3 regions of the Pectobacterium quasiaquaticum genome follow, and region 2 is predicted to be linked to each of the others. Evidence: predicted binding sites of a transcription regulator. Region 2 holds the regulator's gene; each other region holds the start of a gene.

What was found. The regulator PurR, encoded in region 2, represses purine synthesis genes. The targets are predictions, from matches to a motif close to CANGCAAACGTTTGCNTG.
Region 1: a site for PurR is predicted at 4,260-4,277, ahead of purL (phosphoribosylformylglycinamidine synthase). Genes of this name have one in related genera too.
Region 3: a site for PurR is predicted at 3,450-3,467, ahead of guaB (IMP dehydrogenase). Genes of this name have one in related genera too.

What each region holds. Positions count from the first base shown of each region.
Region 1 covers NZ_CP065177.1:1,181,604-1,188,447, forward strand. Annotated here, with positions in the region: gene lapG (cysteine protease LapG) at 1-268, opposite strand, end outside; gene murQ (N-acetylmuramic acid 6-phosphate etherase) at 421-1,347, shown strand; gene yfhb (phosphatidylglycerophosphatase C) at 1,379-2,017, shown strand; gene tadA (tRNA adenosine(34) deaminase TadA) at 2,131-2,607, shown strand; gene mltF (membrane-bound lytic murein transglycosylase MltF) at 2,649-4,175, opposite strand; gene purL (phosphoribosylformylglycinamidine synthase) at 4,374-6,844, shown strand, end outside.
Region 2 covers NZ_CP065177.1:2,453,083-2,459,926, forward strand. Annotated here, with positions in the region: gene IG609_RS11250 (DUF1289 domain-containing protein) at 67-306, opposite strand; gene gloA (lactoylglutathione lyase) at 595-1,002, shown strand; gene rnt (ribonuclease T) at 1,150-1,821, shown strand; gene IG609_RS11265 (Grx4 family monothiol glutaredoxin) at 1,925-2,275, opposite strand; gene IG609_RS11270 (C40 family peptidase) at 2,617-3,468, shown strand; gene cydH (cytochrome bd-I oxidase subunit CydH) at 3,685-3,774, opposite strand; gene purR (HTH-type transcriptional repressor PurR) at 4,164-5,189, shown strand; gene cfa (cyclopropane fatty acyl phospholipid synthase) at 5,521-6,672, shown strand; gene IG609_RS11290 (riboflavin synthase) at 6,767-6,844, opposite strand, start outside.
Region 3 covers NZ_CP065177.1:1,236,876-1,243,719, reverse strand. Annotated here, with positions in the region: gene guaA (glutamine-hydrolyzing GMP synthase) at 226-1,803, opposite strand; gene guaB (IMP dehydrogenase) at 1,922-3,388, opposite strand; gene xseA (exodeoxyribonuclease VII large subunit) at 3,560-4,954, shown strand; gene IG609_RS05670 (M4 family metallopeptidase) at 5,179-6,222, shown strand; gene IG609_RS05665 (protealysin inhibitor emfourin) at 6,219-6,563, shown strand; gene IG609_RS05660 (zinc ribbon domain-containing protein) at 6,587-6,811, opposite strand.

The DNA of each region.
Region 1 (6,844 bases), 1.3 Mb from region 2:
TCCAGACGACAATATCATCGCGAAACAGCATACGGTCATTGAAAAATTGGTTCACGCTACTGAGTAGAACCTTTTCCTCTTTGTTGAGGGCGTTGGCCAACAGCGTCTGCCATTCATCTATTCGGCGGCGAGCATCGGGCGTTGCTGGGCCATAAAACTGCTCGGTTCGCTGATTAATGGTAATAAAATCCCAGTCCGCGCGCAGGGAACCCGCCAGCAGAAACAGCAGACAGCTAATCAAGAGAAGTGTGTAACTGGAGAGTCGCACTGAGGTTTCTCTGTTTACCTTGCGAGATGAATGTGGAGGGGTAATTCGATGCAGAATAGCGTACTTTCATACTCCCCAAAAGCAGTATAGTGGCGAAAAGAGTAGTTTGTCATAAGCGTGTAAAACGCTGGCATAAAGCATGAGGTAGCAGAATGCGTTCAGATGTGATAGATGGAGATAACCTTAATTTAGGGAAGCTGGTTTCCGAAACTCGGAATCCGGCAACGATGGCGCTGGATCAGCTCTCTACGCTGGAGATGATGCTCGCGTTTAATCAGGAAGATCGGAAAGTGCCTGAAGCTATTGCGCAGGTTTTACCTGCGATTGCTGAGGCTGTCGATCTGGCAACGGCCTCGTTGCAGGAGGGCGGGCGGCTGATCTATTTGGGCGCGGGGACCAGCGGCCGTTTGGGCGTGCTGGATGCTTCAGAGTGTCCGCCGACGTTTGGTGTGCCACACGGGCTGGTTATCGGGCTGATTGCTGGCGGGCCTGGCGCGTTACTTAAGGCAGTTGAAGGTGCGGAAGACGACCCTGCACTCGGTGAAGCGGACTTAAAAGCGCTGAATTTAACCGCTGCCGATATGGTTGTTGGCCTTGCGGCATCAGGCCGAACGCCGTATGTGATTGGCGCATTGCGCTATGCGCGTGACGTTGGTTGCCGGACGGCGGCGATCTCCTGTAATCCGCATTCACCCATCGCACAGGAAGCGCAGGTGGCGATTTCTCCGGTGGTTGGCCCAGAAGCGTTAACGGGGTCGACGCGCTTGAAGTCGGGAACGGCACAAAAACTCGTCCTGAATATGATTTCTACCGGCGCAATGGTTAAGCTGGGAAAGGTCTACCAGAATTTGATGGTCGATGTGAAGGCAACCAACGTGAAGCTGCTGGATCGGGCTTGCCGCATTGTGGTTGAAGCAACGGGTGCTGAGCGGGAGCAAGCGCAGCAGGCGCTGGTGCAGGCGGATAATGAGGTTAAGCCTGCAATCCTGATGCTTCTGGCTAATATTGACGTGGAAGCGGCGCGTGAGCGCCTGAAACAACACAATGGTTATCTGCGTGAGGCGCTAATTGGCGGATAACATTATCTTGGGGTAAGTCGGGAGAAATGTTTTGAGTGATAAGCGAGAGCAACGCATTGTTTTTTTTGATCTGGATGGCACGTTGCATCAGCAGGACATGTTTGGCAGCTTTTTGCGTTTTTTACTTCGTCGGCTGCCGTTAAATCTCGTTCTGGTTGTCTCGCTATTACCGATTATCGGGCTGGGGCTACTGATTCGCGGTCGCGCGGCCCGATGGCCGATGAGTTGGCTGCTGTGGGCGATTACGTTTGGCCGTGATGAAGACGAATTGGTTCAACTGGAAAAGCAGTTTGTCAGCGCGTTTCGTCATGATGTCACACCGTTTCCGCAGGTTCAGCAGCGGCTGAAAACCTATCTTGAAGACAGCAATGCGCAGGTCTGGCTCGTGACCGGATCGCCGCAGCGGCTGGTGGAAAAGGTCTATCATGATTCGCCTTTTCTGCCCAGCGTTCGCCTGATGGGAAGCCAGATTACGCGCCGCTACGGCGGCTGGGTATTAACGCTGCGCTGTCTCGGACATGAAAAAGTAACGCAGATGGAGCTGCGTCTGGGCGCGCCGCTCAAGCTCTACAGCGGTTACAGCGACAGCAAACAGGACAATCCGCTGCTCTATTTCTGCGAACACCGTTGGCGAGTCACCCCCGAAGGTAGCCTGCAACAGCTGGAATGATTTTTTCACCCTTTCATCTGATTTTTCATCTCTTCATATAGGTATAATGCGCCGCCAAAATATGAATTGTTGAATGAGGAAATGTGAGTCGCGTGAGTAACGATGAATACTGGATGCGCTATGCGTTAACGCTAGCTCAACGTGCTCAGGATGAAGGCGAAGTACCGGTTGGAGCGGTGCTGGTGCTGGATAACGAGGCCATCGGCGAAGGGTGGAACCGGCCGATTGGGCATCACGATCCTACCGCGCATGCTGAGATTATGGCGCTGCGGCAGGGAGGGCTGGTGTTGCAGAACTACCGCCTGCTAGAGACAACGCTGTATGTCACGCTGGAGCCGTGCATCATGTGTGCGGGCGCGATGATACACAGCCGTATTGGGCGTCTGGTGTACGGTGCGTCAGATGAGAAAACGGGGGCAGCGGGCTCGTTGGTGGATATTCTGCGCCACCCCGGCATGAATCATCAGATCGTGATTGAATCGGGCATTCTGGCTGATGAATGTTCTGCAACGCTCAGCACGTTCTTTCGCCTGCGTCGTGAACAGCACAAAGCCCGTCGTGCCGCTGAGAAAAACGCCGCGCAGGAATAGCGGGGCGTTTTTCCTTCCATACGGATCTATTCCGGCACCTTTTATTCCGGTACCTTGCTGAGAGGAACGGCCGGATAGCCTTTCGCGATCTGGGTTTGTTGCTGCGCTTTGGTTTCTTTTTCTATCAGATAACCTTCCAGACTCACCATATAACGCCGAATGTTTTCCACGTAGTTATAGGCTTCGTGTCCGCGCGCGTAGCCGTAGGTGGTTTGGGTGTAATAGCGCTTCTGGCTCAGCATCGGCAAGCGCATCTTCACATCGACCCAACTGTCGGGATTACCTTTCTGTTTTTCGGTCAATTTACGTGCATCAAGCAGATGAGCGTATCCCATATTGTAAGACGCCAGTGCAAACCAGATTTTTTCATCTTCCGGGATGGTGTCCGGCATTTTCTGCATCATGTGCGACATATATTGCGCACCGCCGCGAATACTTTGCTCTGGGTCGACGCGATCGGTGACGTTCAGGCTTTCTGCCGTGTTGCGCGTGAGCATCATCAGCCCGCGCACGCCGGTAGGGGAGGTCGCCAGCGGGTTCCAGTGTGACTCCTGATAGGAGATGGCGGCCAGCAGCTTCCAGTCGATATCGGTGGCGTATTTTTCAAACAGCGGTCGCAGATCCGGCAGCGTTTGATCAATCGCGCTCAGGAACGTGGTGGTATCGACATAGTCAAATTCGCCAACGTGGCCGAGATACTTCTCCTCCAAACGCGCGAGCGTACCGTCTTCGACAATTTGGCTGAAGAAATCCAGCAGCGCGGCGGACAGGCTGTCATCGTGTGAGCGTCGCATATACCAGGTAACTGGCTCTTCGTCGCTGAGATCGAAGGTGACGGCGAGCTGCGGATGAATTCGCTGCATTAAGCCGATGGTGACCGAATCACCCAGCGTATAGTCCAGTTTGCCGTCGGCAACCTGCTTCAGTAAGTCCTGCGTGCTCTGATCGGAAGCCGATTCCCAGCTTAGCTGCGGGTATTTTTCTGCTTTTAGATCGCGCAGGGTAGCGGCGTGGGCGGAACCTGACGTCACGACGAGGCGGCCTTGCAGTTTATCCAGTGTTTTTGGGCGGGGTGAACCGAGGCGGTACACCATCTGTTGTGAAATGGAATAGTAGGTTGGGCCGGCACGGAAGCGTTCCAGACGCTCATGGTTGTAGATCAGCCCGGCAGCCAGCAGATCGGCGTCGTCACCGTCCAGATCGTCGAACAGTTCGTCAAGATTCTTGCGTGACGAGACCACCAGCTTGACGCCGAGGTAATCGGCGAACCGTTTTGCCAGTTCATAGTCCAGACCTGTCGGGGATCCGTTGCTCATTGCATAGGTCAGCGGTGAGTTGACCGTGCTGATACGCAACTCACCGCGTGAGAGGATCTGCCTGAGCTGTACATCCTGACTACTGCGCCAGGGAATACTAGGCCATAGCGCTAACGCCAGCAGTAACGTGATAATCCCGATGAAAAAATAATTTAATTTTAAAGGCTTCAAATAGTTATCTCTCGGCGGCCGTGTGGCCAGGCTGTCTGTAACGGCAGTTTTTTTATACGTCATTTCCCAGAGTGGGGGCATTTTGCTTAACAAACCGCCAGTGTGCAACTTTTATTGATTTGGTCACCGATTAATCATTCGTCGGACGCGAAGTGAAATTATCGCCACGCAAACGGTTTCGTCCGAGGGAAGGATTCTCTATAATATGCGTGTTTCCCCCCTGTTGTGCCCCATGGCTGTATCGCAGCCAGTGCATCGAAGACGAGAGAACTTTAGATTATGGAAATACTGCGTGGTTCACCTGCTTTATCGGCTTTTCGTATTAATAAATTGCTGGTCCGCTGCAAAGAGCACGTTTTGCCGGTCAGCGATATCTATGCTGAATACGTACATTTCGCCGATGTCAGCGCCCCGTTGAACAACGATGAACAGGCCAAACTGACACGTTTGCTGAAGTATGGTCCTTCTCTCGCGGAGCACGAGCCGCAAGGCCATCTGTTACTGGTCACGCCGCGCCCCGGCACCATTTCGCCGTGGTCTTCCAAAGCAACGGATATCGCCCATAACTGTGGGTTAAGCAAAGTACTGCGTCTGGAGCGTGGTCTGGCTTTCTATATTCATGCGCCGACGCTGAGCGATGAACAGTGGCAGCAACTGGGGGCACTGCTGCATGACCGAATGATGGAAAGCGTATTTAGCGACCTGAAACAGGCTGAAGCGCTGTTCTCTCATCATCAACCTGCACCTTTCAAACGCATCGAAATTCTGCTGCAAGGACGTCAGGCACTGGAAGAGGCGAACGTCCGTCTGGGACTGGCATTGGCAGAAGATGAAATTGACTATCTGCTGGAAGCCTTCACCAAACTGGGCCGCAATCCTAACGATATCGAACTGTATATGTTCGCCCAGGCGAACTCTGAACACTGCCGCCACAAGATTTTCAACGCTGATTGGGTGATCGACGGCGTTACTCAGCCGAAGTCACTGTTCAAAATGATCAAAAACACCTTTGAACACACGCCCGATCACGTTCTCTCTGCCTATAAAGATAACGCCGCCGTCATGGAAGGTTCCGCCGTCGGCCGTTTCTACACCGATCCTAACGGGCAATATACTTACCATCAGGAAGACGCCCATATCCTGATGAAAGTTGAAACGCATAACCACCCAACCGCCATTTCACCGTGGCCGGGCGCAGCAACGGGATCCGGTGGTGAAATCCGTGACGAAGGCGCGACAGGCCGTGGCTCCAAGCCGAAAGCGGGTCTGGTGGGCTTCTCTGTATCGAACCTGCGCATTCCTGGCTTTGTTCAGCCGTGGGAAGAAGAAGAGTTCGGCAAGCCAGAGCGTATTGTCAGCGCGCTGGATATCATGACCGAAGGCCCATTGGGCGGCGCGGCATTCAATAACGAATTCGGCCGTCCTGCACTAACGGGCTATTTCCGTACGTATGAAGAGCGTGTTGATAGCCACAATGGCACAGAGCTGCGCGGCTACCATAAACCGATCATGCTGGCGGGCGGCATTGGTAACATCCGTGCCGATCACGTCAAAAAAGGCGAAATTAGCGTTGGTGCCAAACTGATTGTACTGGGCGGACCGTCCATGAATATCGGTCTGGGCGGCGGTGCAGCCTCTTCTATGGCATCGGGTCAGTCTGATGCGGATCTGGATTTTGCTTCTGTACAGCGCGATAACCCAGAAATGGAGCGCCGCTGTCAGGAAGTGATCGACCGCTGCTGGCAATTGGGTGAAGCCAACCCAATCCTGTTCATCCACGATGTCGGCGCAGGCGGTCTGTCTAACGCGATGCCGGAACTGGTGAGCGACGGTGGTCGAGGCGGTCGCTTTGAACTGCGCGATATTCTGAACGACGAGCCGGGCATGAGCCCGCTGGAAGTCTGGTGTAACGAATCGCAGGAGCGCTACGTTCTGGCCGTTGCGCCAGAACAGCTGGCACAGTTTGATGAAATTTGTCGTCGTGAACGCGCACCTTATGCGGTGATTGGTGAGGCGACGGAAGAATTGCATCTGACGATGAACGATCGTCACTTCAACAACCAGCCGATCGATCTACCGCTGGATGTGCTGCTGGGCAAAACGCCGAAGATGCTGCGTGACGTTGAGCGCAAGCAGGTAGAAGGCATGCCGCTACAGCGTGATGAAATCTATCTGGCAGAAGCGGTCGAGCGCGTGCTGCACTTGCCTGTTGTCGCCGAAAAAACCTTCCTGATCACCATCGGTGACCGCTCTGTTACCGGTATGGTAGCCCGAGATCAGATGGTCGGTCCGTGGCAGGTGCCAGTGGCTGACTGTGCGGTGACCACTGCCAGCCTTGATAGCTATTACGGCGAGGCCATGTCTATCGGTGAACGTGCGCCAGTCGCGCTGCGTAACTTCGCCGCCTCCGCGCGTTTGGCGGTGGGTGAGGCGCTGACGAACATTGCGGCCACGCATATCGGCCCGCTGACTCGTGTGAAGCTGTCTGCGAACTGGATGGCAGCAGCCGGCCACCCGGGCGAAGATGCCGGCCTGTACGATGCGGTGAAAGCCGTGGGTGAGGAACTGTGCCCAGCACTGGGTCTGACGATTCCGGTGGGTAAAGACTCTATGTCGATGAAAACCCGCTGGCAGGAAGAGGGCGAAGATCGTGCGGTCACCTCGCCGATGTCGCTGGTGATCTCTGCGTTTGCCCGTGTGGAAGACGTGCGTAACACGGTAACGCCACAGCTGCGTACCGGACAGGATAA
Region 2 (6,844 bases):
AATCCGAACGCGCCTGCGTTGCTTAAACAAAATTTCACGTAAATAGATCATCTAAGACAAGATAACTTAGAACAACGATGGCTGACGGGACTCTGCTGGTGTATCGGGTTTCTCTGAACGCTGTGACCGTTTCATTCTCTGCCGACACAAACGCAGCACATCCTGTTTCTGCGCATCACTCATTTGGCCCCAACTAAAGCGCTCATGACGACTGCGAAAGCAACCGCGACAATATCCGCTTTCACCCGCCTGACAAATACCACGGCATGGATTAGGGACAACAAAGAGTTCAAGTTGCTCTGGCACAACACCTCCTACTACAACTCTATTTATTGAAGCCCTGTTCTTTACCGCTGGCAAGCTCAAACGGACAGTCACAATGAAAATAATTAGGTAACCATTGTAATAACTGACGATTTTTTTACACGCCAGGCAGCCTAAAATTGCCACAACGCGCTATTTACCCCTCCTGAGAGTACGTTTTAACACAAACCTCACCATAGTGTCGCATTTTTAGCATCATCCCAACAGCTTGGACTCGGTAGCGCCACAACGCTATACTTCCCTCTTTGTTGCACTTTTAACGAGGACACTATGCGCTTACTTCACACCATGCTGCGTGTTGGCGATTTACAACGTTCTATCGATTTCTATACCCAAATCTTGGGCATGCGCGTGCTGCGCACCAGCGAGAATGCCGAATACAAATATACGTTGGCTTTCGTCGGTTATACCGAAGAGAGCGAAGGTGCAGTTATCGAATTGACCTACAACTGGGGCGTCGACAGCTATGATTTGGGCAACGCCTATGGTCATATCGCGCTGGGCGTTGACGATGTTGCCGCAACCTGTGAGCGTATCCGCAAAGCAGGTGGCAATGTAACGCGCGAAGCGGGCCCGGTCAAAGGCGGTACGACCGTGATCGCGTTCATCGAAGATCCAGACGGTTATAAAATCGAGTTGATCGAAAATGCCCACGCCGGTAACGGCATCGGTCAATAATCCCCCGCATTCTACAGGTGCTGCATCGGCACCTGTTCTCCCTCTTCTTCTGCTATCTCCACCCTTTGAAACCGCAACGGGCATGCTGCATCTCCGGCCAAAATTTGCAATAATGCGCGCTGCGTTTTGCTAACAATTAAGAGAAAAATGGCTGATAAAAGTGATCTGAACGCCCTGAGCGGCCGTTTTCGTGGATTTTACCCGGTAGTGATTGATGTTGAAACCGCCGGATTTAATGCGAAAACCGATGCCTTGCTGGAAGTTGCGGCGGTAACCTTAAAAATGGATCAAGACGGTTGGTTACAGCCAGATGAAACGCTACATTTTCATGTCGAGCCATTTGAGGGTGCGATTCTGGAACCCGCCGCACTGGCGTTTAATGGTATTGACCCTACCAATCCGCTGCGTGGCGCAGTGAGCGAATATGACGCGCTGCATGAAATTTTCAAAGTCGTGCGTAAAGGGATCAAAGATCAAGGCTGCAACCGCGCGATTATCGTGGCGCATAATGCCACTTTCGATCATAGCTTTATGGCTGCAGCAGCCGAGCGCTGTAGCCTGAAACGTAATCCCTTCCACCCTTTTGCCACTTTCGATACCGCGGCTCTCAGCGGACTGGTGTTAGGCCAAACGGTTCTTGCTAAAGCTTGTATTACCGCAGGAATAGCGTTTGACTCCAGCCAGGCCCACTCCGCGCTGTATGACACCAACCAGACGGCATTGCTTTTCTGTGAGTTGGTTAACCGCTGGAAACGTCTGGGCGGATGGCCGATTGCACTGGAAGAAAATTCGCTGGAAAACGCATCAGGCGAAGACTGAAAAGATTGAGATCAAAAAACGGGTGCCATAAAAGCACCCGTTGGAAGGATTCACGCACGCATCGTAATAACATTTGACATCGTCATTACGCAGGACGAAGGAATTACTCTTGCTCGGCCTGCTGCGCTTTATATTTGTCTGCCGTTTCTTTGATCAGCGGTTGCAGTTCACCACGCTGAAACATTTCTACCACGATATCACAACCGCCAACCAGCTCACCATCAACCCACAGTTGCGGGAATGTCGGCCAGTTCGCGTATTTCGGCAGTTCAGCACGAATGTCTGGATTCTGCAAAATATCAACATACGCAAAACGTTCGCCACAGGCAGATAACGCCTGAACCGTCTGCGCGGAAAAGCCACAGCTTGGCAATTTCGGGGAGCCTTTCATGTACAGCAGAATCGGGTTTTCAGCAATTTGGCGCTGAATTTTTTCAATTGTCGGTGTCGTCATCTTCTTGCTTCCTTAATTCTATAGGATGGCTAACGTCCAAAACGCTAGCCATGAGCCGCCGTCAGAGGTGCTACGACAGCGACATTGACTCAGTGATATTGTACCGATGCCACTGCCCACAAAAAAACGCCATTTTTTGTAGGGTTATTTTCTCTTGAAGGAATTTGTCATTGATGAAATCAACGCCAGAAAACGCTGATAAATCAATCGAAAAAATAACTATTAACGTTTTTTCACTATTCTGTATGAATAAAGCGACTGTGCCCACTTTTTTATGGCGCCGTTTTCAGGAATACTGTGAGGATTGAGCGAGTTAAGGATTATGTTCGGTCACTGTTATTATGCGCTTATTTATTACTCTTTTTATATTATTTTTCAGCAATCTATCCCTGAACGTGGTTCAGGCTGCGCCGCATACCCCGCATTCTGCGCCGAAGAAAAGCGCCGTGGTAGAAACGAATAAGAAAAGCCGCCAAACAAAGGGTAATGCTAAGTCACCGACGCCGATCAAAAGCAAAAAACCAGAACCTACCGCCGTCAGCAATAAACCCAAATCCCGCACCGCGAGCAAAGTGACAGAAAAAAAACCGTCACGGACGCAAAGCAGCACGCCCGCGCTCGTGAAAAAGAATCTTAAAAAGCTGAAGCCTGAAGAAGAGAAACAAACCACCGCACAAGCCAGAGTCAAAACCGGACTGAAGAAGACCGCACTCAAGGGGAAAGCGGATAAAAATCCAGCGCCGACAGAAAAAGGTATGGCGCTAAGCGCCGCACATAAAAAACGCTATCAGCATGCCAAAACGACCGCAATGAATAAATTGATGAGTCAGATAGGTAAGCCTTACCACTGGGGCGGTTCCTCTCCCTTTACCGGATTCGACTGTAGCGGACTGGTTTATTACGCCTACAAAGATGTCGTTAAGATCCAAATTCCACGCACTGCAAACGAAATGTATCACCTGCGTGATGCTGCTCCGATTAAAAAGAGTGAGCTGGAAAGTGGCGATCTGGTCTTCTTCCGCATCAATAATCGTGGGGCAGCCGATCACGTCGGGGTTTATCTGGGGGAAGGAAAATTTATTCAGTCGCCACGGACAGGCTCAGACATTCGTATCAGCAAGCTGAGTGAAGATTATTGGCAGGAGCACTACGTTGGTGCACGTCGCGTGGTCACACCGCAGACGATTCGTTAAGAGACAGATTATATCTGGTATACCCTAAATAATTCGAGTTTCAGGAAGGCGGCAAGCGAAGGAATCCCGATGAACTTACTCAAGTAAGTGATTCGGGTGAGTGAACGAAGCCAACGCACATGCAACTTGAAGTATGACGGGTATAAAACGATTCAGACACGTTTTATGCATCATCAACGTGTCTGAATACCTAACCCGCCCAGAGGCACCGTTCGGTTAGTTCAGCACCGCAATAAAACTAAACGCGATGATCACAGCCAACGAACCAACAGTTGTCAGCAAAGACATCTTCAGATCTGTATCCATGAATTACTCCTTATTAACGAACGAATTTTATCTGAAAGCTTCATCTGAAAAGACACCACCGTTCACAGCCAAACCCGTTTAGGTAGTAAAAGCCACAAATAATAGGGTTATTACGATTCTTTCATAATTGTAGCGAAAAATCTCGGACGAATGCATCACTAATAGTATAAATTAGCCCTTTCACTTTCATGATAAATCGGACACAATCCGCTGTTTATGAAAGCGCTACGTATCAGTCGAAAAACGTCAACCCAGATCCCTTCGGTATAACATTCGGCATTCTCCTTCTGAAATCCTGTTTTTTAGCTTAGAAGAAGAACATTAAACGTAGGCAAACGATTAACAATATACTTACGTCTATAACAGGTAAGTTCAGGAGTCATTTTTAGATGGCAACGATTAAAGATGTGGCAAAACGTGCTGGCGTTTCCACCACAACCGTATCGCACGTGATCAATAAAACACGTTTCGTCGCCGAAGAGACTAAGGCAGCCGTCAGGGCAGCAATCAAAGAATTGCACTATTCACCCAGCGCCGTCGCCCGCAGCCTCAAAGTTAATCACACTAAATCTATCGGCTTGCTGGCCACTTCCAGTGAAGCACCCTATTTCGCCGAGATCATTGAAGCCGTTGAAAATAGCTGCTACGCCAAAGGCTACACGCTGGTGCTGTGTAATTCGCATAACGACATCGGCAAGCAGCGCGCTTATCTTTCCATGCTGGCGCAAAAACGCGTCGACGGCCTGCTGGTAATGTGCGCCGAATATCCACCAGAGCTGTTGTCGATGTTGGAAGATTATCGCAGCATTCCGATGGTCGTGATGGACTGGGGACAGATGCACAGCGATTTTACCGATACGATTATCGATAACGCCTTTGAAGGCGGTTATATGGCAGGCCGCTACCTGATTGAACGCGGCCATCGGGATATCGGCGCCATCCCCGGCACTCAAGAACGCAACACCGGCAGCGGACGCTACCTCGGCTTTTTGAAAGCGCTGAAGGAAGCCGACATCACCGTACGCGACGAATGGGTGGTTCGAGGCGATTTTGAACCAGAATCCGGCTATAAAGCCATGCATCAGATCCTCGCACAGAAACAGCGTCCAACGGCTGTATTCTGCGGCGGCGATATTATGGCGATGGGGGCCATCTGTGCGGCTGACGAGCTGGGTCTGCGCGTGCCGCAGGATATTTCGGTGATCGGTTATGACAACGTGCGCCACGCGCGTTTCTTTACGCCTGCGCTGACCACCATCCACCAGCCAAAGGAGCGTCTGGGTCAATCCGCGTTCTCTATGCTACTGGATCGAATCACTAGTAAACGGGAAGATGCGCACGTCATTGAAGTGCACCCGACGTTGATTGAGCGCCGCTCGGTGGCAGACGGCCCCTACCTCGACTATCGCCGCTAGTCGCCGCTATTCTGTACAGCCGTTTTTCTTATTCCTGCCTGCATCCTCTCTCTGCTTCAGCCAATTCTCTTGTATGCTGGCTGAAGCCGTTATAATTCTATACCCTAAATAATTCGAGTTGCATGAAGGCGGCAAGCGAGGGAATCCCGATGAGCTTACTCAAGTAAGTGATTCGGGTGAGTGAACGTAGCCAACGTACATGCGGCTTGAAGTATGACGGGTATAATACCGTGTTTCATTTTCTCTGGTGACAGCCGATACCTCGGCTGCGATAAGTGTTGTCCAGGTATGTTTTACGATACTTTTACATGTGAAAAGTTAAGGAGACATGATGGGTTTACCTTATACAGAAGAATGGGATCCTAATACCGCGCCCTGGTTCCACATCGTGCAAGACATGCTGGCCAGCGCGGATATCGCCATCAACGGCACTCGCCCTTTTGACATCCGCGTGACCAACCCCAATTTCTTTAAACGTATCCTGCGTGAGGGATCGCTGGGGCTGGGAGAAAGCTACATGGATGAATGGTGGGAGTGTGAACGGCTGGATATGTTTTCCCATCGCGTCATGCGCGCGGGGCTGGATGCCAGGCTGCCCCGCCGTCTGCACGACCTGACGCGCGTCGCCCTCTCCCGCGTCACGAATTTACAATCCCGTCGACGCGCTCAGGTTGTCGGTAAAGCGCATTACGATTTAGGTAACGACCTCTTTACCCTGATGCTGGATCCCTATATGCAATACTCCTGCGCCTATTGGAAACAGGCACAGACGCTGGAACAGGCGCAGGAAGATAAACTCGCCATGATCTGCGAAAAGCTCCAGTTAACATCAGGGATGACGCTGCTGGATATCGGCTGTGGCTGGGGCGGGTTGGCCGAATTCGCGGCACGTCACTACGGTGTTTCAGTGTACGGCATCACCATTTCCAGAGAACAACAGGTGCTGGCACAGCGACGTTGTCAGGATCTGAACGTCACCATTGAATTACAGGATTACCGCGATCTCGATCGGCAATTCGATCGCGTGGTGTCAGTTGGCATGTTTGAACACGTCGGGCCACGCAACTATGACAATTATTTCCGCGTCGTGCGGCGTAATCTAAAACCCGATGGGCTGTTTCTGCTACATACCATCGGGGCCAATAAGACCAATCCGCACATCGATCCCTGGATTCATAAATACATCTTCCCCAACGGCTGTATTCCCTCCGTACAGCATATTGCGCAGGCAAGCGAGCCTTATTTGGTGATGGAAGACTGGCATAATTTCGGTGCTGATTACGATCGTACCTTAATGGCCTGGCACGCTCGCTTTCAGCAGAACTGGCCACGGCTTTCCACACGCTACACGGCCCGCTTCCGCCGGATGTTCAGCTACTATCTTAACTTTTGTGCAGGGGCTTTCAGAGCAAGGGAACTTCAGCTCTGGCAGGTCTTGTTCAGCACGGATGGGGTCGACGGTGGATTGCGCGTTGCGCGCTGACAGCATTGTGTGTTGACAGAAAGTCGTGTGCTGACTGAAAAGAGAAACCGGACGAGGCTATTCGTCCGGTTTACAAGCACAGGCAACGCGAAAATTACTCTTCTTTGCCCAGGTCACTCGCCTGCTTACTCGCCAACACGCGCTCGACCGTATCGACTACGGCCTGTGTCTG
Region 3 (6,844 bases), 1.2 Mb from region 2:
GCTCTTAAGGCTGAGCTATGGAAAGAGACTCACTCGACCTGAGCGACATAGTATCAACTACCAAGCATGGCATCAGATTCATTCGATCCCCTCAACCATGCCATAAAAAAGGTGCCTGGTGGTGCCAAAATTTGCCAATCATTACTAAACATAAAAAAAAGCCCGAAATTACGCGGGCTTAGCTATGTTTAATGTCTGTCAGTGCCGGCTATTCCGGACGCGAGATCATTCCCACTCAATCGTCGCCGGTGGCTTACCCGATACGTCGTAAACGACGCGGGAAATGCCTTCGACTTCGTTGATGATGCGGTTGGAGACGCGGCCGAGGAAGTCGTATGGCAAGTGTGCCCAGTGTGCGGTCATAAAGTCGATGGTTTCTACCGCGCGCAGCGCGACAACCCAATCGTATTTACGGCCATCGCCCATCACGCCCACGGAACGTACCGGCAGGAAGACGGTGAATGCCTGACTGACCTTGTTGTACAAGTCGGCTTTGTGCAGCTCTTCGATAAAGATCGCATCCGCACGACGCAGCAGGTCACAGTACTCTTTCTTCACTTCACCCAGTACGCGCACGCCCAGACCCGGGCCTGGGAACGGATGGCGGTACAGCATGTTGTACGGCAGACCCAGTTCCAGACCGATCTTACGCACTTCGTCTTTGAACAGCTCTTTCAGCGGCTCAACCAGACCCAGCTTCATCTCTTTCGGCAGGCCACCCACGTTGTGGTGTGACTTGATCACGTGCGCTTTGCCGGTCGCAGAAGCGGCAGATTCGATCACGTCTGGGTAGATCGTGCCTTGCGCCAGCCATTTCACGTCAGTTTGCTTGCTGGCTTCTTCATCGAACACTTCAACGAACACGCGACCGATGATTTTACGCTTGGCTTCTGGCTCATCTTCACCCGCCAGCTCGCTCAGGAAGCGCTCTTCCGCAGCAACGTGAACAATGTTCAGACCGAACTGATCGCCGAACATTTCCAGCACCTGATCGGCTTCGTTCAGGCGCAGCAGGCCGTTATCGACAAACACGCAGGTCAGACGATCGCCAATCGCACGGTGCAACAGCATCGCGGTAACGGAAGAATCCACGCCGCCAGACAGACCCAGAATCACGTGATCGTTGCCTACCTGCTCACGAATACGGTTCACCGCATCGTCGATGATCTTGGCTGGCGTCCACAGTGCTTCGCACTGGCAGATATCAAGAACAAAACGCTCCAGCATGCGCTGGCCCTGACGGGTGTGCGTCACTTCCGGGTGGAACTGCACGCCGTAAAAACGCTTCTCTTCGTTAGCCATGATGGCAAACGGACAGGTATCGGTGCTGGCAACGGTTTCAAACCCTTCTGGGATGGCCGTCACTTTGTCGCCGTGGCTCATCCAGACATCCAGCAGCGGTGCGCCAGCGGCGCTCAACGCATCCTGAATATCACGCACCAGTGCGCTATCCGTTTTCACTTCTACCTGCGCATAACCAAACTCACGCTCGTTGGAACCCTCAACGTGGCCCCCCAACTGCATCGCCATCGTCTGCATGCCATAGCACACACCTAATACCGGTACGCCAGCATTGAAAACGTATTCTGGCGCACGCGGGCTGCCAAACTCGGTGGTGCTTTCCGGGCCGCCAGACAGGATGATCCCGTTCGGATTAAACCCACGAATCTGTGCTTCCGTGACATCCCATGCCCACAGTTCACAGTAAACGCCCAGTTCACGCACGCGACGTGCAACCAATTGCGTGTACTGTGAGCCGAAATCCAGAATAAGAATGCGGTGTTGATGAATGTTTTGAGTCATGAGGAGCATGTTCCAAAAAGCAAAAGACAAAAGCGAAAAGTAAACCCAGCTAACCGCTCGGCCTTATGTAAAGGCAGAGCGGCGCGAAATAGTACAGGGTTTATTGCGTTAAATCACCTTATGAACCCATACGGTAGTTCGGCGACTCTTTAGTAATGGTAACGTCGTGAACGTGACTTTCCTGAATGCCAGCACCGCTGATGCGTACAAACTCAGCCTGCGTGCGCAATACATCGATAGTCGCGCAACCGGTCAGACCCATGCAAGAGCGCAAGCCGCCCATCTGCTGGTGAACGATCTCTTTCAGGCGGCCTTTATAGGCTACGCGACCTTCGATACCTTCCGGCACCAGTTTGTCGGCGGCATTATCGGTCTGGAAGTAACGGTCTGATGAGCCTTTGGACATTGCGCCCAGTGAACCCATACCACGATAAGATTTGAATGAACGACCTTGATACAGTTCGATTTCACCTGGGGATTCTTCCGTACCCGCCAGCATCGAACCGACCATGACACACGCCGCGCCTGCTGCGATGGCTTTAGCGATGTCGCCGGAGAAGCGGATACCGCCATCGGCAATGACCGGAATTCCTGTGCCTTCCAGCGCTTCAACCGCATCAGAGATAGCCGTAATCTGCGGTACACCCACGCCCGTCACGATACGGGTCGTACAGATAGAGCCAGGGCCGATACCCACTTTCACTGCACTAACGCCCGCTTCAACCAGCGCTTTTGCACCTGCGCCCGTTGCCACGTTGCCGCCGATGATGTCGAGGTTCGGGTATTTAGCACGTGTTTCACGAATGCGCTGCAATACGCCTTCGGAATGGCCGTGTGAGGAGTCGATCAGCAGAACGTCAACGCCTGCAGCAACCAGGGCATCAACACGCTCTTCATTACCTGCACCTGCGCCAACTGCCGCGCCTACGCGCAGACGACCGTGTGCGTCTTTACACGCGTTCGGTTTACGTTCTGCTTTCTGGAAATCTTTTACCGTGATCATGCCGATCAGGTGGAATTGGTCATCAATCACCAGCGCTTTTTCAACGCGTTTTTCGTGCATTTTTTGCAGCACGACATCACGCGCTTCGCCTTCTTTGACCGTGACCAGACGTTCTTTTGGCGTCATGAATGCACTAACCGGCTTTTCCAAATCGGTAACAAAACGCACGTCACGACCGGTGATGATACCGACCAGTTCGTTGTCTTTTGCCACAACAGGATAGCCAGCGAAGCCGTTGCGCTCGGTCAGCGCTTTCATTTCACGCAGAGTGGTTTCTGGCGTCACGGTTTGTGGATCAACCACCACGCCGCTTTCGTGTTTTTTCACGCGGCTAACTTCTTCAGCCTGACGCTCAATGGACATATTTTTGTGAATAAAGCCCAGACCGCCTTCCTGCGCCAGCGCAATAGCCAAGCCGGATTCGGTAACGGTATCCATCGCTGCGGACAGCATAGGAATATTCAGGCGGATGTTTTTCGTCAACTGCGTGGACAGATCGGCAGTGTTGGGCAGAACAGTAGAATGGGCGGGAACTAGGAGGACGTCGTCAAACGTCAGTGCTTCTTTAGCGATACGTAGCATGGGCAATATCTCACCAAGGTGGATGTAAGAATAGATAAAATATTGCCGTGGCATTCTACAGGGCGTAATCGGTTGCCTCCAGCATTATTTTACTAAAATGCTTGATTACCTTTTTCAGGTAGGTAGTATCGATCAATTAAGTGACTGTTTTAAAATTTGATCTGGCTCACAATGTCTCAATTTCCCTCCTCTGCAATTTTTACCGTTAGCCGCCTGAATCAGACGGTTAGACAACTGTTGGAAATGGAAATGGGCCAGATTTGGCTCTCCGGCGAAATCTCCAACCTCTCTCAGCCATCATCCGGCCACTGGTATTTCACGCTAAAAGACGAACGTGCGCAGGTGCGCTGTGCGATGTTCCGCACCAGCAACCGCAAAGTGACGTTCCGCCCGCAAAACGGTCAGCAAGTGCTGATTCGGGCGAGCATCACGCTATATGAACCCCGCGGCGACTATCAGCTACTAGCAGAAAGCATGCAGCCCGCTGGCGATGGCCTGCTACAGCAGCAGTTTGAACAGCTCAAGCAGCGCCTCGCTGCCGAAGGGCTGTTCGACCAGCAGTTTAAGCAGGTTCTGCCCTCTCCCGCCAAACAGGTCGGTGTGATTACGTCAGCCAGCGGTGCCGCCCTGCACGATATTTTGCAGGTGTTGCAGCGCCGCGATCCGTCGCTGCCGGTGATCGTATACCCCACGTCGGTGCAAGGCGCGGAAGCACCGCTACAGATTGTTCGCGCCATCGAACTGGCTAACCAGCGGGATGAGTGTGACGTATTAATCGTCGGGCGCGGCGGCGGTTCGCTGGAAGATCTGTGGAGCTTTAATGACGAACGGGTCGCCCGCGCTATCTTCGCCAGCCGCATTCCTATCGTCAGCGCCGTCGGCCATGAAACCGATGTCACCATCGCCGATTTCGTCGGCGACCTGCGTGCTCCCACGCCGTCGGCAGCTGCCGAGTTAGTGAGTCGTAACCAACTGGAGCTATTGCGCCAGATACAGTCCCAGCGCCAGCGTCTGGAAATGGCGATGGATTATTACCTTGCCCAGCGCAATCGGGACTTTACCCGTCTGCACCACCGTTTGCAGCAGCAACATCCGCAGCTGCGACTGGCGCGTCAGCAAGCACTGCTGGTTAAACTGCGTCAGCGGTTGGATGACGCCATGCAGCAGCAGCTTCGGCAGACCTCGCGCCGAAGTGAACGCTTACAACAGCGTCTGATGCAACAGCAGCCGCAAACCCGCATTCATCGTGCGCAGCAGCGTTTGCAGCAGCTTAGCTATCAGATGCAAAGCGCTGTAGAACGTCAGTTGAATCAGAACAAGCAGAAGCTAGGCATCGCCTGTTCGCGGCTGGAAGGCGTTAGCCCGCTGGCGACGCTGGCACGTGGCTATAACATCACCACCGCCCCAGATGGTAAAGTGCTGAAAAACGTCGCGCAAATTTCCCTCGGCGAAACGCTGAAAACCCGTTTGCAGGACGGCTGGGTAGAAAGCCAGGTCACAACACTGGCTACGAATCCAGAATCAGCGAAAAAGCGGCGAAAATCCTCATCCCCGACGCCAAAATAACGCGAACAGCATAAAATACGTGAATGGGGATTGGTCCTAAAAAAACAGCGTTCCCCCATTCTTACCCCCGGCATCTGAACTATACTCATTCCCTGCTCACTAATTTATATCCACCGTTTTCACTACACGGGTTCCGACTTCTGTGCGGTGGGCGGGATAAAAAAACAGTGAGCTTTGTTGATCGTCTGTGTTACCCCTGATGAGCGTTTTCAAGGAGATGAGGTATGAAGTCCAGACCGATTTGTAGCGTGATCCCCCCTTACATTTTGCATCGCATTATCGCAAACGGCACAGACGAACAGCGCCACTGTGCGCAACAAACGCTGATGCACGTTCAGTCATTGATGGTTAGCCACAATCCGCGCCCAAAACCCCATGAGAAATTACCCGCTGGGCAGGTAAATCGCAGTATTCACGATGCCGAACAGCAACAACAGTTGCCCGGCAAGCAGGTGCGTGCGGAAGGCCAACCCAGCAACGGCGATATCGCCGTCGATGAGGCCTATAACTATCTGGGTATCACTTACGATTTCTTCTGGAAAATTTTCCAACGTAACTCGCTGGATGCCGAGGGGCTGCCGCTGGCTGGCACAGTCCATTACGGTCAGGATTACCAGAATGCTTTCTGGAACGGGCAACAGATGGTGTTCGGAGATGGCGACGGCAAAATCTTTAATCGTTTCACGATTGCGCTTGATGTGGTCGCGCATGAACTCACGCACGGCATCACCGAAAACGAAGCAGGTCTGATTTATTTCCGCCAGTCCGGTGCGCTAAATGAATCGCTGTCCGATGTTTTTGGCTCCATGGTCAAGCAGTATCATTTGGGGCAAACCGCTGAGCAGGCCGATTGGCTTATCGGTGACGAGCTTCTGGCCGATGGTATTCACGGCATGGGGTTGCGGTCAATGTCTCATCCGGGCACGGCATATGATGATGAGTTGCTCGGTATCGACCCCCAGCCCTATCACATGAACGAGTATGTGAACACGCGCGAAGACAACGGCGGCGTACACTTGAATTCAGGCATCCCCAACCGGGCATTCTATCTGACAGCCATCGCATTGGGCGGCTATTCATGGGAAAAAGCGGGTCGCATCTGGTACGACACGCTGTGTGATAAAACGCTGCCGCAAAATGCAGATTTCGAAATTTTCGCACGCTACACCCTTCAACATGCCGCTAAACGCTTTAACCACACTGTTGCCGATATCGTCCGGCAGTCGTGGGAAACAGTCGGGGTAGAGGTCCGGCAGGTGTTCTTATGAAAACGCTGCCGGCACTCAACGACGATGCCATCATTGAGCTGGCGCGTGAAGGGGGATTTGCCTTTATCCCAAAGCTGGCAGGGCCGCGACGCTTCGCGCTCGCCAGCGTACCGCCATCCGAACGGGAGAGGATTTGTAACGCGATCCGTCATGCCGTTCCTCAGGCTCGCGAACCCGGTAAACCAGACAGCCTTGGGCGTGGCGACCAGTTCTATTACCGCATCCACATCAGCTACAGCCAACCGCAACAGAATCACTATACCGATGTCATCCTGCTGATCCCCGAAGACACTGCGCCACCGGAGCTGACTGAGCTATGGCGCAACGGCGTACAGGAGTAACCATTGATTAAGTAATAATGGATTTAATCGACAGGTGCGTAGCTGAACACGACTCGCTGTTTGGAAATCATCCCGTGCTGCTGGCAAAAATAATCCACCGCACCGCAGGCTTTCAGTTCCTGTAGCGAGTGCTTACATTCAGGGCAAGCAGCCTCACGCAGATAATGTAATTGGCAGTCCTCACATAAAAACGAACCATCAGGCTGCCACAGCATCACGTGGTGACAGCCAGGACAAAGCGCATCCATCTTTTTCCTCCATGTTGCTACCAATAACGCGTG